DNA from 4 places in the Thalassospira sp. ER-Se-21-Dark genome. Region 2 is predicted to be linked to each of the others. Evidence: predicted binding sites of a transcription regulator. Region 2 holds the regulator's gene; each other region holds the start of a gene.
The links. Region 2 encodes PhoB, which activates phosphate uptake and scavenging genes when phosphate is short. Its sites were predicted from a motif close to TNTCATAAAACTGTCA; they were not measured.

Region 1: FHI25_RS08075 (RNA degradosome polyphosphate kinase) is a predicted target of PhoB. The motif match lies at 2,375-2,390, and genes of this name have one in related genera.
Region 3: phnC (phosphonate ABC transporter ATP-binding protein) is a predicted target of PhoB. The motif match lies at 2,381-2,396, and genes of this name have one in related genera.
Region 4: FHI25_RS00855 (inorganic phosphate transporter) is a predicted target of PhoB. The motif match lies at 1,808-1,823, and genes of this name have one in related genera.

What each region holds. Positions count from the first base shown of each region.
Region 1 covers NZ_VDEZ01000002.1:92,846-97,193, forward strand. Annotated here, with positions in the region: gene ppx (exopolyphosphatase) at 1-69, opposite strand, end outside; gene FHI25_RS08075 (RNA degradosome polyphosphate kinase) at 116-2,263, opposite strand; gene FHI25_RS08080 (histidine phosphatase family protein) at 2,465-3,001, shown strand; gene aspS (aspartate--tRNA ligase) at 3,317-4,348, shown strand, end outside.
Region 2 covers NZ_VDEZ01000001.1:774,193-778,540, forward strand. Annotated here, with positions in the region: gene FHI25_RS03415 (cation:proton antiporter) at 1-1,233, shown strand, start outside; gene phoB (phosphate regulon transcriptional regulator PhoB) at 1,314-2,012, opposite strand; gene phoU (phosphate signaling complex protein PhoU) at 2,030-2,752, opposite strand; gene pstB (phosphate ABC transporter ATP-binding protein PstB) at 2,774-3,577, opposite strand; gene pstA (phosphate ABC transporter permease PstA) at 3,579-4,348, opposite strand, start outside.
Region 3 covers NZ_VDEZ01000007.1:52,555-56,902, reverse strand. Annotated here, with positions in the region: gene FHI25_RS19835 (BCCT family transporter) at 1-333, shown strand, start outside; gene FHI25_RS19830 (META domain-containing protein) at 468-926, opposite strand; gene FHI25_RS19825 (Ldh family oxidoreductase) at 1,161-2,156, shown strand; gene phnC (phosphonate ABC transporter ATP-binding protein) at 2,461-3,306, shown strand; gene phnD (phosphonate ABC transporter substrate-binding protein) at 3,377-4,348, shown strand, end outside.
Region 4 covers NZ_VDEZ01000001.1:177,712-182,059, forward strand. Annotated here, with positions in the region: gene FHI25_RS00855 (inorganic phosphate transporter) at 209-1,735, opposite strand; gene FHI25_RS00860 (AsmA family protein) at 1,906-4,348, opposite strand, start outside.

The DNA of each region.
Region 1 (4,348 bases), on a different contig from region 2:
AAGCCGCACAGAGTTGGAGCCAACATCAATGATCGCGATGCGGTTGGAAGCCCGTTGGTCAGTCAGCATAAGATGTTGGCACCTGTTGGTCGTCTTTGGTCGTCTTTAGCCGTCTTTAGTCGTCTAGCTGTAGCACGGGAACATTCGGGTCGGCTTGATCCAGCGCACTTCCGCGGCCCGAAAGTGACGGATTGGTCATGAAATACTGGTGCGACGAGAATGCGTTTTCACCGGCCTCGCAGCGTTCATAGGACCCGTCCGGCTGCAGATGCCATGCCTGTGCAGTGTCTTTCAGGTTGGCAATCATGATCTGTTCAACAATCTGTTGCTGACAGGTCGGATTTTCAACCGGAACCAGGGTTTCAACCCGGCGGTTCAGGTTACGCGGCATCCAGTCGGCAGATGAGATAAACGCCTTGGCCTTGCGCGACGGAAGCTTTGCGCCGTTGGCAAAAACCACAATGCGCGAATGTTCAAGGAACCGGCCGACAATCGATTTGACGCGAATGTTTTCCGACAGGCCCGGAACCCCAGGACGCAGGCAGCAAATACCCCGCACGATCAATTCGATATGAACGCCAACCTGACTTGCGCGATAAAGCGCATCAATCACCACCGGGTCGACCAGACTGTTCATCTTGGCCCAGATGCCAGATGGCTTGCCGGCCTTGCAGTTCTCGATCTCCTGATCGATGTGGGTCAGAAGCGTCGGACGCAGGGTATGCGGTGCAATCGCGATTTTTTCAAGCGAGCGCGGGGTGGCATAACCGGTCATGAAGTTAAAGATGCTGGCCGCATCACGCCCGAGTGCCGGATCACACGAGAAGAACGAGATGTCGGTATAGAACTTGGCGGTGATCGGATGATAGTTACCGGTCCCGAAGTGGGTATAGGTCTTAAGGCCGTGGGTTTCACGGCGGACCACCAGCGATACCTTGGCGTGCGTTTTCCAATCCAGGAAGCCATAGACCACCTGACAGCCCGCACGTTCAAGGTCAGCCGCCCAGCGCAGGTTGGCTTCTTCGTCAAAGCGGGCCTTGAGCTCGACCATGGCGGTGACGGATTTGCCAGCCTCGGCCGCGGCGATCAGCGCCTTGACGATCGGGCTGTTTTCCGAGGTGCGATACAGCGTCTGTTTGATGGTGACCACATCCGGGTCACGGGCAGCCTGGAGCAGGAACTGAACCACCACGTCGAAATCTTCGAACGGGTGATGAACGACCAGATCCTTTTTGCTGATCGCGGCAAAGCAGTCGCCGCCAAAGTCACGCACCCGTTCCGGATAACGTGCGGCATAGGGCGAAAACAGCAAGTCATGATGCAGATCGGAATCGATCAGCTGTTTGACATCAACAACGCCGAGCAGGCCATCAACCTTGACGACTTCTTCCAGTGCGACATCAAGTTCATCAATGACGAAATCAAGCAGGTCTTCGGGCATCGCCGCGTTGACCTTAAGACGTATGATGCTGCCGCGACGGCGACGTTTCAGTGCGGTTTTAAAAACGCGCACCAGATCTTCGGCTTCTTCTTCGATTTCAACGTCCGAGTCCCGGATGACGCGGAAGAAACCGTGTTCGATCATATCAAATCCCGGGAACAGCTTGCCAAGATAGAGCAAGATCGCCTGTTCGACCGGAAGATAACGTTCATTGCGGCCCGGCAGGCGCAGGAAACGGCCGATCTTTTGCGGTACCGGAATAAGCCCGCGCATATTGTGCCCGTCTGCCGGATCAAACAGCTGCATGACGATGGCAAAGCCAAGGTTCGGGATGAACGGGAAGGGGTGCGACGGATCAATGGCAAGCGGGGTCAGCGTCGGGAAGATTTCGCGCGTGAAATAGCCATCAAGCCATTTGCGGTCGGTCTGGGTCAGGTCGCCCTGATCGATGACCGAGATGCCCTGTTTTTCCATCTCGCTGCTTAGCTGGCGCCAGACGCGTTGCTGGTCCTGCATCAACTGGTTGGCATCAAAGGTAATGGCGCGCAGCTGTTCGGACGGGCTCATGCCATCCTGACTGACCTTGGTCATGCCAGCGCGGACCTGCCCGACGAGGCCGGCGACGCGGACCATATAGAATTCATCAAGGTTGCTGGCCGAAATAGACAGGAAACGCAGTCTTTCAAGCAGCGGGTGGCCGGTATTCTGGGCCTCTTCAAGAACGCGATTGTTGAATGCCAGCCACGATAATTCGCGGTTAATGAAGCGGCTTTCCGAATCAATGGTGATCGCGCTTGACTGAACTGCAGCGGCGTGTGTCACGCTATGCCTCCTGCGGATTGAGGGAACGTCCTTGAACTTATGCGACAGTTCCCGGTTGCAAATGGAGTATAGGATAACTGCTTGGGTGGGTGCAATTTTCTTAAATTTATGTGTCAGTTTTTATAATGGCGTCACGGCGTGTGATATGGCATGGAAGAACACCGTTTGATCATCGTTCGCGACTGCTTAAGACACGAAGACATGAAAACGCTGTTGTTGCTTCGGCATGCCAAATCAAGCTGGGCGGATCCGGGTCGGGCCGACCATGACCGCGAACTGAACCGTCGTGGTGAAAAGGCAGCACCCTTTATGGGCCGCTATCTGCGTCAGCATGAACTGGTGCCGGACCTGATCTGGTGTTCGACGGCAGCGCGCGCGGTGCAGACCCTTGGCCTTTTGGGGCGGGATTTCGCAATTGATGCCGATGTGATCTATAACGAAGATCTGTATATGGCCAGCGAGCGGGTGTTGCTTGAAAACCTGCATCACACGCATGAAGACGCCAAGCATGTGATGTTCATCGGCCATAATCCCGGGATCGAGATTTTTGCCCAGTCGCTTTATGGCGGTGGCAATATTGAGGCCCGCGAGATCATGGCGCGCAAATATCCGACCTGCGGGCTTGCGCATTTCGAATTCGATGTTGATCACTGGGGCGAAATCACACCGGGCAGCGGACGGCTGATCGACTTTATCAAGGTCAAGGATCTTCAGGCGATCAAGATCAGCGCGGAATGATTTGCTGATCTGCGTTGACTGATGTGTGTTAGCTGATCTGCGTTAGCTGGTGTGCATTACTGGCACTTGACGAAGGGCCTGTCTGCGCGTTTTATACCGCTGAAATTTGTTAGGGTCTGACCCCCATTGAATGCTTGAAATGGGGAGCAGACCCTATATACCGCGCCGGTTGGGCAGGGGAACATCACACATAAGCGCCATGGATCACTGGTTGGCGGGCATGTTGTGGTGCGTTTTTTGTTTGACAGCGCGGGTCTGGCATGCACCTTTGCGGCCAAATTTGCGGCCCAAAATACAAAGCAACCTGGAATGACAATGCATCCTTTTCGCTCTCATAACTGTAATGCGCTGCGCGCGACTGACGCCGATGCGGAAGTTCGCCTGTCTGGCTGGATTCACCGTAAACGTGACCACGGCAACCTTCTGTTCGTTGACCTGCGCGACCATTACGGCATCACCCAGGTCGTGATCGATATTTCGAGCCCGCTGTTCGAGACGCTTGATAAAGCGCGCGCTGAAAGCGTGATCACGGTCGATGGCAAGGTTGTCAAACGTACGGCCGAGACCATCAACCCCAACTTGCCGACCGGCGAGATCGAAGTTTATGCATCGAACATCGAAGTTCAGTCTTCGGCCGAAGTTCTGCCGATGCCGGTGTTTGGCGATGTCGAATACGGTGAAGAGGTTCGCCTGCGTCACCGTTATCTCGATCTGCGTCGCGAGAGCGTGCACAAGAACATCGTTCTGCGGTCGCAGGTGATTTCGGCCATGCGTCAGAAAATGACCGCACAGGGCTTCCTTGAAATCCAGACGCCGATCCTGACCGCGAGCTCGCCGGAAGGCGCACGCGACTTCCTGGTGCCGTCGCGTATGCATCCGGGCAAGTTTTATGCCCTGCCGCAGGCGCCGCAGCAGTTCAAACAGCTGCTGATGGTTTCGGGCTTTGACAAATATTTCCAGATTGCACCGTGCTTCCGCGATGAAGACGCACGTGCCGACCGTTCGCCGGGTGAGTTTTACCAGCTCGACTTCGAGATGGCCTTTGCCACCCAGGATGACGTGTTTGCCGCAATCGAGCCGGTTCTGCATGACATCTTCGTCGAGTTCGGCGGTGGTCGTGATGTGACCCCGTATCCGTTCCCGCGCATTCCGTTTGATGAATCGATGGCGAAATACGGATCCGACAAGCCGGACCTGCGTAACCCGCTGATCATTTCGGATGTCACCGAGCCGTTCCGCGGATCGAGCTTTGGCATCTTTGCCTCGAACATCGAAAAAGGTTCGGTTGTTCGTGCGATCCCGGCAACCGGTGCCGCATCGCGCCCGCGCAGCTTCTTTGACAAGCTC
Region 2 (4,348 bases):
GGAACGGAAACCAGCCCGTGGATGAGCATCCTGCTTGGTTTCGGGTCGGTCGCGTTGTTGTTGCTCGTCGGGCGCTATGTGTTGCCGCGGCTGTTTCGCTATATCGCGTCGCTCAAGAACCCGGAACTGTTTGCCATCGGCACGCTGTTTGTTGTGCTAGCCGCCAGCACCTTGACCGAGGTTTCCGGACTTTCAATGGCGCTGGGCGCGTTTATCGCCGGGGTGATGTTGGCCGAAACCGAGTTCCGTCATCAGATCGAAGCCGACATTTCACCGTTCCGCGGCGTGTTCCTGTCGCTGTTCTTTATGTCGGTGGGCATGTCGGTTGATGCCGACGTTGTTTATAACGAATTTGGCACCATCGTCATGTGGCTGGTGCTGTTGCTGGTGATCAAGACGGCGGTTTTGTTCGTCCTGGCGCGCGCGATCCAGTTTGAAACCGGCCTTGCCATCCGGGTGGCGATGAGCTTGGCCGCCGGCGGTGAATTTGCCTTTGTCATGTTTGCGCTGGCCGCCCAGAATGGTGCGGTACCGCTTGAAATGGCAGCCATGCTGATCCCGGTGGTGGCGATTTCGATGGCGCTGACCCCGACACTGATCAGCCTTGGACACAAGATCGAGGAAAAGCTTCATCCCAAGGAAGAAGACCAGCTTGGCAAGATTGCCGAAGAATCCGAGGGCATTCACCAGCATGTTCTGGTGATCGGAAGTGGTCGCGTTGGCCGGGTTCTGGCCCGGTTGCTCAAGACGCGCAACATTCCGTTCCTGGTGCTGGATAGTGACGCACAGCAGGTTTCACGCGGCCGGGCAGAAGGCCTTCCGGTTTACTTTGCCGACGGGTCCAGACCGGAAACTTTCCGGGCGGCACACACCGATGAGGCAAAAATTGCGGTTGTTGCCATGGGGAACCCGCATGCGACCGAGAAGACGGTCGCCCTTTTGCGCCAGCATTACCCGCATCTGAAGATCTTTGCCCGTGCGCAGGACATCACCCATATCGGGCCGCTGTCGCGCCATGGGGCGGATGCCGCGATCCCCGAGGTGCTTGAAACCGGCTTGCGATTATCCGACCATGTGTTGGCCGCCTGTGATGTGCCGCAGGAAGACATTGATGCCGAAATCGCCAAATTCCGCCGTGCGGACATGCTTTTGATGAACGAACTGGCGCCGCGCCCGCAGCGCAAACCATCAGGGTCGGAGAATGCCGAAAAACCGGTGAAGAAAAAAACCTGAAGACGTTACGACCTTAAAACAAAAACCCCCGCTGCAACCTGCAACGGGGGTTTTTTAATCGGATAGGGCTCTATACCGACTTAGGCCGCGGTTTCTGAATCCAGTGCATAGCCCGCCGCACGGACGGTGCGGATGATATCGCGCGTGCCTTTGACGTCATTGAGCGCCTTGCGCAGGCGGCGGATATGAACGTCGACGGTGCGGGTTTCGACATAGATGTTCGGGCCCCAAACCGCGTTAAGCAACTGTTCGCGCGAGAAAACCCGACCCGGATGTTCGAGGAAATAGCGCAGCAGACGGAACTCGGTCGGGCCAAGATGGATCGATTTTCCATTGCGGCTGACCCGGTGGGCGGCGAGATCCATTTCGATGTCGGAATAGATCAACTGCCCTTGTGGTTGCGCCGGACCGGACCGGCGCAAAAGTGCGCGGATACGGGCGAGCAGCTCGCCAATGGCAAACGGCTTGGTGACATAGTCATCAGCGCCGGTATCAAGACCGCGGATGCGGTCGCCCTCTTCGCCACGTGCCGTCACCATGATCACCGGCAAATCGCGGCTTTCAGGCTTGCGGCGGATCTGACGGCAGACTTCGATCCCCGACATTACCGGCAGCATCCAGTCGAGCAAAACCAGATCGACATGGGTTTCAGCCAGAATTTTCAACGCTTCGTCACCGTCACCGGCTTCGACAACCTGCATCCCCTCGCGTTCGAGGTTGTAGCGCAACATGGTTACGATTGCTGCCTCGTCCTCGACGATAAGAACCGTTGGGTCCATCTTCCTATGCTCCCGTGTCAGTCATTCGGTTCGACAACAGCGAAGTTCGCTGCGTCGTTTTTTGGCCGGTCAATCCCCGGCAGGTCTTCGCCCTTGATCCGGTAATAGATCGTTTCGGCGATATTGGTTGCGTGATCACCGATACGTTCGATGTTCTTGGCAATGAACAACAGATGGGTCGATGCGGTAATGTTGCGCGGATCTTCCATCATGTAGGTCAGCAATTCGCGGAACAGCGAATTGTACATGTCGTCCACTTCCTGATCGCGTTCCCAGACCCGGTGGGCCTTTTCGGCGTCGCTTTCGATATAGGCATCCAGGACATCCTTGATGATTTCCTGGGCCAGCTTGGCCATGTTCGGGATCGCCTGAACCGGGCGGATCGGCGGGATCTGGTTCAGCACCTGCGCGCGTTTGGCGATGTTCTTTGCCAGATCACCAATGCGTTCCAGATCGTTTGACAGCTTGAGCGCGGTGACGACCTGACGCAGGTCATCTGCCATCGGCTGACGCAGGGCCAGAAGACGGACGGCAAAGTCCTGAACTTCCTGTTCGAGCACATCAATGCGCTGATCGGACAGGATGACTTTCTCGGCCAGTTCGGAATCGCGTTTGACGATGGATCTGATCGAGGAAATAAGCTGGCTTTCAGCAAGCCCGCCCATTTGCGAAATGATGTTGTTCAGACGGGTCAGTTCCTCGTCGAACGAACTTACGATATGGGTATGTTCATCAGCCATTTATGCGTACTCCTGGCTCGCTTAACCGAAGCGGCCGGTAATGTAACCCTTGGTGCGTTCGTCCTTCGGGTTGGTAAAGATCTGATCGGTTTCACCGACTTCAACCAGCTTTCCGAGGTGGAAGAACGCGGTGCGCTGCGACACACGGGCGGCCTGCTGCATGGAGTGGGTCACGATCACGATCGTGTAGTTCGAACGCAACTCGTCTATCAGTTCCTCGACCTTGGCGGTCGCAATCGGATCAAGGGCCGAGCACGGTTCATCCATCAGGATGACTTCCGGGCTGACGGCAACCGCGCGTGCAATGCAAAGGCGCTGCTGCTGACCACCGGAAAGACCGGTTGCCGGCGATTGCAGACGATCTTTGACTTCTTTCAGAAGACCCGCACGTTCGAGCGAGGTCATGACAATTTCATCAAGTTCATCGCGCGAATTGACCAGACCATGAATACGCGGGCCATAGGCCACGTTGTCATAGATGGTTTTCGGGAACGGGTTCGGTTTCTGGAACACCATGCCGATGCGCGCGCGCAGCTGAACCACGTCGATCCGCTTGTCATAGATGTCGCGACCATCCAGGGTAACGTCACCTTTGATCGTCACACCGTCAATGGTGTCATTCATCCGGTTCAGGCAGCGCAGGAAGGTGGATTTACCACAGCCCGACGGACCAATCAGTGCGGTTACCTGCTGTTCGGGGATATCAAGGTTGACCTCATAGAGGGCCTGATTGTCGCTATAGAAAAGATCGAGCTTGCGCGCGGTCATTTTCGGTTTTTCGACCGACGGCTCCGCCGTCATTGCGCTCTGGGATACAGCAGCCATTTTACCACTTCCGTTCAAATTTTTTGCGCAGATACACAGCCAGTCCATTCATCAGGACAAGGAAGGCCAGCAACACCATAATCGCTGCCGAGGTTTTCTCGACAAAGGCACGTTCCGGGCTGTCTGCCCACAGATAGATCTGGACCGGCAGAACCGTTGCCGGGTCAAGAGCCCCGCCCGGGATATCAACAATAAAGGCAACCATTCCGATCATCAGAAGCGGTGCGGTTTCACCAAGCGCCTGTGCCATGCCAATGATCGTGCCGGTCAGAATGCCCGGCATGGCAAGCGGCAAGACATGGTGGGTCACGGTCTGAACCGGGGATGCACCAAGGCCAAGGGCGGCCTGACGGATCGACGGCGGCACCGCCTTGATCGCCGCACGCGATGCGATGATGATCGTCGGCAAAGTCATCAGCGCCAGCGTCAAACCACCGACAACCGGGGCCGAGCGCGGCAAATGCATGACATTGAGATAGACCTCAAGCCCCAGCAGACCAAACACGATGGACGGCACCGCGGCCAGGTTGTTGATATTAACCTCGACAATCTGGGTGAAGCGGTTTTTCGGGGCGAATTCTTCGAGATAGATCGCCGCCAGAACACCAATCGGGAAGGACAATGCCAAAGTCACAAGCAGGGTATAGAACGAGCCAACAGCCGCGCCCCAGATACCGGCAAGTTCCGGTTCGCGGGAATCGCCACTGGTAAAGAAGCGGGTGTGGAACTGTTTTTCCACCGCACCGTCAGCAACCAGTTCGTTATACCAAG
Region 3 (4,348 bases), on a different contig from region 2:
CAAGCCATCACCTCCTTCATCGGGATTGTTCTGGTGATCGTGTTCTTCGTGACCTCGTCTGACTCTGGCTCGCTTGTGATTGATACCATCACCGCAGGCGGCAAGGTCGATGCTCCGGTCCCGCAGCGCGTCTTCTGGTGCACCTTCGAAGGTCTGGTTGCGATTGCATTGTTGCTGGGCGGTGGCCTTGGATCATTGCAGGCGATGGCGGTTTCGACCGGCTTCCCGTTTGCGATTGTCCTTCTGATGGCCTGCTATTCGATCATCCAGGGTCTGCGAACCGAACCCAAGGCCGTCGGTGCAAATTCCGAAGCGACGGTCAGCAAGGACTAGAATATCGACATATGCGTATCTCGCCGCTTGGCGGTTATGATACCTGGTCAAAGAAAAGGGGCACCAACTGGTGCCCCTTTTTCATTTCGCGCAAGCATGGTGCGTCTGGTGGTATGTGAGCAATGCCGATGTGCTTACTGCGCGGCCGGTGTCAGCTCGATAACCATGTTGCCGTCATTGTCCTTGAGAACAAGACGCCCATCAACAACGTCCCAGCTACTCACCAAGACGAATGCGCCGCTAAAGGCATTTTCGATCTGCATAGCGTTGTCGGCGATGCACATCTTTCGTGTCATGGCGAGCTGCGCGACACCCAGTGACGATCCCGCTTGTTCGTAACTACCTGAATACTGATTGCAGCCCGCATTGCCCGACACCATGCCATCGCTGGAAAATGTGGCGGTCGCCATGACAGGCGGGGTTGGCGACAGGGTGCTGTTGCCATCAATGACCTGCACCAGTTGCCATTCGTGATCGGTTACACTTGCCCAGTCCGGTGTCATGTTGCCTGTGGATGCGGTGCCGCAGGCCGCAAGTGATGCCAACGCCACCAATGCCAAAGGCAAGCCGATCCTGTGTTTAACCTGACGCATATCTGAATTCCTGTAATGCTTGCGCGGCCTCCGCGCGATCCTGTTATTCGCAAATTCTGGTGATGGTATCATATTTTTCAATGTCGTTTGCGCCAAAGGCGCTTCTGGTCGCACCCAAAACGGCTTTGCGCGCAGGGATGGCTTGTGGCTATGTTACGGATCCTGCAGGCGCACGATCCTTGCGCTCGTTTCCCGGTTCCAAAGCCCCACTTTGAAAATCAAGGTTACCTGACGATGAAGATTTCCGTGAAAGATGCCCACGCACTTGTGTGCGAAACTTTGATGCGTTGCAATGTGCGGGCAGACAATGCGGCCTCGGTCGCAACGGCACTTGTCACGGCCGAGGCATCCGGGCAAGGGGGACACGGTTTTCGCCGCGTGCCGGCCTATAGCGCGCAGGCAAAGGTCGGCAAGGTTGATGGCATGATCAGCCCGATCTTTGAAAAGCCGACACCTGGCGTTTTGCGCATTGATGCGCAGCATGGATTTGCCTATCCGGCACTGGATCTGATGATGGATCACTTGCCCGATATGGCCCGCACCCAGGGTATTGCGATTGCCGCAATCCACAGATCGCATCATGCGGGGGTTATGGGTCTTACGGTAGAACGTCTGGCAGAAAAGGGATTGGCGGCGATGATGTTTGCCAATGCCCCGGCGGCCATGGCGGCATGGGGTGGGCGGCGCCCGATGTTTGGCACAAACCCGATTGCCTTTGGTGTACCGGTCGGGGATGCCGGTGATCCGATCATCATCGACCTTGCACTTTCAAAGGTCGCGCGCGGCAAGATCATGGCCGCCAAGCAAAAGGGTGTCGCCATTCCCGATGACTGGGCGCTTGATGTGGATGGCAATCCGACCACCGATGCCGTGAAAGCCATTGATGGCACGATGATCCCGGCAGGTGGGGTCAAGGGGGCGGCACTTGCCATGATGGTGGAACTTCTTGCGGCTGGTCTTACCGGTGCACAGTTCGGCCACCAGTCTTCGTCCCTTTTTGATGACAAAGGTGCGCCGCCTGCGCTTGGACAACTGATCATAGCCATTGATCCCAAGGCAACCGGCGGTGTCGGTGTAATGGAGCACCTTGCCTATATTGCCAACGAGATTGCGGCAGAAGAAGGCGTGCGTTTGCCAGGGCGTCGCGGCAAGCAGGCGCGCGCACTTGCCGAAGCGCAGGGCCTTGAGATCGAAGACGACGTCATGGAGACCATCAGTCAAATTAAATAAAGTTCGTGGTCGATGTGTCTGTGTCGGTGTCAAAAGGGTTGATGCAGAATGTTTGACTGTTCTGTAGATTTAAAATTGGATATTCATCAGACAAATTCTTGTTGAGAATTTTGAAAATATTACAGAAATAATGTCGAAATTACTGGTAAATACTTCGATGAATTCTTGATGTATAGACAAGTTTAATTGTTGTCGGGGCGATATGCTCTGCGTAATCATCGAACTGTAATATCACTGTCACCGTAGAGTCGCGGTTTGTGCGTAGCTTCTTCATCCAGCGAAACACATTCAGGCGACTCTTTTGATGCTGGTTGTAGATATCTCTGGACTGAACAAAAGCTTTACCCGTGACAAGCGTGCGCTTAGCGGCGTCAAACTGCAGGTGCGGGAAGGCGAGATGGTGGCGCTGATTGGCGCATCGGGTTCGGGTAAATCCACACTGATCCGTCATATTGCCGGTTTGCTGCGCGGTGATCGCGATGGCGGCAAGATCGTCGTGTTTGGCGAAACCATTCAGGAAAACGGCAAGATTTCGCGCGGTGCCCGCAAGGTGCGCTCCGAGATTGGTGTTGTTTTCCAGCAGTTCAATCTGGTTAGCCGCCTTTCGGTTCTGACCAATGTCCTGATGGGGCTTTTGGGCCGTGTTCCGGCATGGCGCGGCTCGCTTGGTCTGTTTACCAAAACCGAAAAGATGCGCGCTATGAGTGCGCTTCATCGTGTTGGCATTGATGCCCATGCGTCGAAAAAGGCGCGTAACCTTTCGGGTGGTCAGCAACAGCGCGCGGCAATTGCCCGCACTATCACACAGGGTGCCCGCCTTATTCTTGCCGACGAGCCGATTGCATCGCTTGACCCGGCTTCGTCCCGCAAGGTGATGAACACGCTTGATCGTGTGAACCGCGAAGACAACGTCACCGTCATCGTATCGCTTCATCAGGTTGATTACGCAAAAGACTACTGCAAACGCACCATCGCCATGCGCGATGGTGAAGTCGTTTTTGACGGACCGTCAAGCGAACTGACGCCGCAATTCCTTCAGGAACTTTACGGCGAACATTCTTCCGAACTTTTTGCCGATGGTGCGGCAAAGGCCGCAGAGCCAGTTACACGGCCCATCGCAGAAAAGGACCTGGCTGTCGCAACAAGCTAGCCGGGCCAGTTGTCATGACTGCCTTACCTTCTCGAAACATGTCGAAATCTATTCTGACAGGGGACTTCTTATGAACGTTAAGACAATCGCATCCGCAGCATTTGCGGCCACGATGCTGGCATCCGTTGTTGCCAAGGCCGATGTTGAATTCAAGCCGCTCGAACAGGATCCGGAAACCATCGTTTTCGGTATCATTTCGACCGAATCTACTTCCAACCTCAAAGCTCAGTGGCAGCCGCTGATCGATGACATGGAAGAAGCTCTTGGCAAAGACGTCGAGGCATTCTTTGCACCGGATTATGCCGGCATCATCGAAGGCATGCGCTTTGGCAAGGTTCATGTTGGCTGGTTCGGTAACAAGTCGGCAATGGAAGCCGTTGACCGCGCCGGTGGCGAAGTCTTCGTTCAGACCTCCAAATCCGATGGTTCGAACGGTTACTACTCCCACATCATCACGCAGGCTGACAACGACAAGGTCAAAACCCTTGAAGACATGCTGAAATGTGATGGTTCGCTGAACTTCGGTATCGGTGATCCGAACTCGACCTCGGGCTTCCTGGTTCCGTCCTATTATGTCTTCGCTAAAAACGGCGTTGACCCGAAGGAATGCTTCAAGACTGTTCGTAACGCCAACCACGAAACCAACCTGATGGCGACTGCCAACAAGCAGGTTGATGTTGCTGCCAACAACTCCGAGCAGCTTGGCCGTACCAAAATGAACAAGCCGGAAATCACCGACAAGGTTAAAGTCATCTGGACCTCGCCGCTGATCCCGTCTGACCCGATGGTTTACCGTAAAGACCTGTCGCGCGAACTCAAATCCGAAATCAAGGCATTCTTCCTTGGTTACGGTCGTTTCGGCGATGTTGAAAGCGCGAAAGAAGTTCTTGCCAACAACTCCGATGGCATGGGCCTTTTCATGGAAAGCTCGAACGCGCAGCTTTACCCGATCCGTCAGCTGGCCCTGTTCAAGGACAAGCTGAAAATCCAGAACACCGAAGAACTTTCTGCTGAAGAAAAAGCAGAACGCGTTGCCGAGATC
Region 4 (4,348 bases), 600 kb from region 2:
AACCCACGCATAACAAATCTCGCGGCCCACCATATTGGGCGACGATCACGAACGGATTCTGTGTAACTTTGGTGCGGCTGTTTACGCGCAGACCAAGGCCCGGTCAAGGAAAAACGGCGATCAGGAAAACCTGATCGCCGCTGCAGATCGCTGCAAGTCGCCCCGGGGAAAATGGGGCGCCGCGCCGCGAAACCATATTCGTTTTAAGTTACAGCATGATGCCGCGAATGGTGAAGAACAGAAGCGCGCCGAGGAAAGCACCGGCCGGAACCGTCACCACCCAGGCGGTTGCAATCGTCACCGCATAACGACGACGCACCAGAAGACGCTTGCGCATTTTCTTCTCGGCCTTTTCGGCCTCACTCGGGTCAATCTGACGAAGTGCTTCGATATGTTCGTCGCCCTGTTCGTTCTCGGGACGATCCACCAACATCGGCGATGCGACCTTGCGACGGCGATGCGACAGGCTTTCACGCAGGAAACCAACCCCGAACACAGCACCAACCGCAATGTGGGTCGAGCTTACCGGAAGACCCAGTGCAGATGCGACAATCACCGTAAGGGCCGCCGACAATGCCACGGTATAGGCACGGATCGGATCAAGCTTGGTGATTTTTGAGCCAACCGTCTTGATCAGTTTCGGACCAAACAGGATCAGACCGGCAGAAATACCAAGCGCGCCGATGACCATCACCCAGATCGGGATCGGGGCCGAGGTCACGATCTGACCACTATCGACACCGGAAACAATCGCGGCCAGCGGACCAATCGCGTTGGCAACATCGTTAGAGCCGTGGGCGAAGGACAGCAAGGCTGCCGACACGACAAGCGGAATGCGAAACAGCGATGCGATTTCCTTGCGACGGCCTGTCATGCTGGCCGAGGCACGGAAGACGGCCTTGCGAACCGGGATCACGGTCAGGAAGAACGCGGCAACACCAATGGCGATCACAACCGGTGTTTCGGCCTTCCAGATTTTCTTCACACCCTTCATCATCAGATACATCGTGAAGGCCGAGACCATAACGCCGACCAAGATCGGAACCCATTTACGCGCAGCGGTCACGCGGTCTTCGGTGTAAAGAATGCGGAATTTGATAAAGGCCAGGAACCCGGCAGCAATCAAACCACCCAGAACCGGCGAAATCACCCAACTTGCGGCGATTGTGCCCATGGTCGGCCAGTTCACCGCCCCAATGCCAACGGCGGCCATACCAGCCCCCATGACACCACCAACAATCGAATGCGTGGTTGAGACAGGTGCGCCAAACCAGGTGGCCAGGTTCAGCCAAAGGGCTGCTGCCAGAAGGGCTGCCATCATCGCCCAGACAAAGGTTTGGGCATCGGGCATTTGGGTGGGATCGATAATGCCGTTCTTGATCGTGCCGACAACATCGCCACCGGCAATGATCGCACCAGCGGCCTCGAATATCGCCGCAATCAAAAGCGCGCCGACCATGGTCAGCGCCTTGGAACCCACCGCCGGACCAACATTGTTGGCAACGTCGTTGGCCCCGATATTCAGCGCCATATAACCACCGATAACGGCGGCGGCGATCAGGAAGCCACTTTGCGGCAGTCCGCCCATGTGAAAGGCGACAAACGCACTACAGGCAAGCAGGAAGACAAGCGCCAGACCAAGCTTCGCACTGATCGATGCTGTTTCACCCAGCCCCGCATCCATGCGTTTTTGCCACTTGAGATCCTTATCCAGAGCAGTTTTCTTTACCGACATAATCAACCGTTACCATCAAAGGGAATCGACGGGCGGATCATGTCGAAGCCGGACCTCTTTGTTAAGGTTTTTTTGCTGTTTTATGACGACCTTCGGATAAGTCTTTGAGGATAAAGAAAAACGGCCCCACAAAACGGGGCCGTTTTCCAACATTTTCAAGGGATTTGATATCAGCGACCGAACTGGTTCAAAAGCCCCTTAAGCAAGCCTTTGGCCGCATCCTCGGCGGAGCCGCCACCAGAGCCACCCGTTCCCGATGAATCGTTGCTTGATCCGCTGCCACCCAGTGCCTTGTCGATCAGGTTGTCGAGAACCCGAACGGCAACCTTGTCCATGCGTCCAGTGATGACCGGATCATCGATCTTGCCTTTGGCATAGACGCTGAACGGCGGCAATTCTTCGATCTTTTCAGAGAAATCGAAATCAGCCTGCGTATCCATCACCCAACGCGGCAAATCAAGGGTCGCATCCGCATCCGCAGTGCCGACCCGCGACAGTGCTTCGACACGGGTGGTTTTGGCAATCCCGTTGGTGATGGTCATGTCGGCTTCAAGCGATTGCATAAGATCGTTGTTACCAACCCCTTCAACCACCATGGCCTGTGGCCCCTGACGCAGAAGTGCCTCGATATTCAGGCGCGGATCCGGCGACCGTTTGTCGGCATTGCTGAACCGTACATTGTTCAGAACCAGATTGGCTGTACCATTCAGGGCCGACACCAGACGGCGGGATGTATTGCCCTGCGCATTGGCATCAAATGTCAGTCCCAGTCCGCCAATGATGGTGTCACTTGCCACCCGGATCGGCACAAGGCTTTCGATCCGTGCACTGTCCAAACGACCGGCAAGGGCCAGTTTGGGCACATCGGTATTACGTGCATCAAAGGTGCCGTTAATCGCAAGGTCACCCTGCCCCAGAAGCCCGGTAAAGCTCGGAATGCTGAGAAGCCCGTTAACCAACGTTGCCTTCAGGTCCGGATTGATCAGGCTATAGGTATCGAAATCAAGCTGATCCAGGGCAACCGCAATATCAGCATCAATCGAGCGAAGGGCCGAAACATCAATTACCGTGTCATCCCACGGCGTACCGTCGCGGACATCAACGCGGGTCACCATCGTGGTTTTCGGCAGATTAAATGCCGCCTTGCGCGGGCCACTGCCCATACCGGGCATCAGGCTTGCGCGCTTGTCTGCTGGCAGGAACGGATCCACCACAAGCTTGCCACCCGATAGTGCGACAGAAAGCTTGGGCTGTGCCTGTGAACCATCAAAGCGCACGGTACCCGCCGTTTCAAATGCGCCGAGGATAAGCTTCAGACCATCGACGGCGACATTCTTTGCATCGCCCTTCACAGTACCCGAAACTGCCAGTCGGCCAAGATTGCCCGATGGCGTGTAGGTGGGTGCCAAAAGCTCCAGCGCACGGTTCAGGCTGGATGCCTGAACAGCAAGCTTGCCATCAATGCCGGGATTACTGCCGAGCATTTCCGAGACAACGCCATCAAGAGCAACCTGCAAAAGCGGGTTGGACACATCAAGCGCAACGCTCGGCCCGGTGACCGGGCCATTCAGGTCCAGATTTGCCTGAACACTCTTGTAACTGCTTGCCGGTGCCGGAAGGGTAATACCTGTCAGCTTCGCCAGCGGCTCCAGCGTTTTGGCCGTGATACGCACGGACAAATTATCAAACGCCGGCACATCGGCCGAACCGTTGAATGCGCCCTTTGCACTGGCGGCAAGGCCTGCTGCATCGGCAACCGCAAAATTGCTCAGGGTAATATTCGGACCATTGAGGCTGCCATCAATTGAAATGCCGCGTACCGCCACGCCAGAGGAAATGATTTCATCAGCGGCCAGTCGGTAATTGGCGGCCATGCCTTCAAGGGGTGCCAGCGCATCCTTGATGATCTTGACCATGTCCTGCTTGGCAGCAGACGTGTTGCCCGCATCCGATGAAGATGATGCAGTACCGGTCGATGCATTGCCGCCCGCCTCAGAAGTCGTAGACACTGAAACGTCTGCATCCGGCGCAGCTGCGATATACTGATCCAGATTGATCCGGTCGAGCTTGAGACCAATGCCCAAGGCAGGCAGGTCCGATCCACCGAGATTGGCAACAACGGCCCCGCGAATGGCGGTATCATCGACGCGAAGATCAAGATCGGAAATATTGAGTTGTTCGGATGTACCCTTGATCCCGCCGGTCAAGGAGAACCGGCGCAGTCGGTCGGCACGAATCCCGTCGACATCGACACCCAACCAACGCATGACGGCACGAATGTTTTCGGATGCCACTTCATAGCTAAGTGCGGCACTCAAGTCCGGCGTATCACCGGAAATGCTGCCAAAGACAGATACATCTGTCCCGCCGGGAAGACCGGCAGAGACTTCGTTCAGCGTGATCTTGCTATTGGCGATTGCCGCATTGATCCGGGCATTATGGATCGGCGTCTGGTTGTAGATCAGGGTTTCAACTTCGAAATCGATCGATGCCTTCAGATCCGCCGGGATCGCCGGTGCATTGGCAGCACCGTTTTTCTTGACCGAGCTTTGCGACGGGATCGATTGTGCGCTACCTGCAGCGTCACTTGATGCTTCCTGCGTGCTGTTGGCA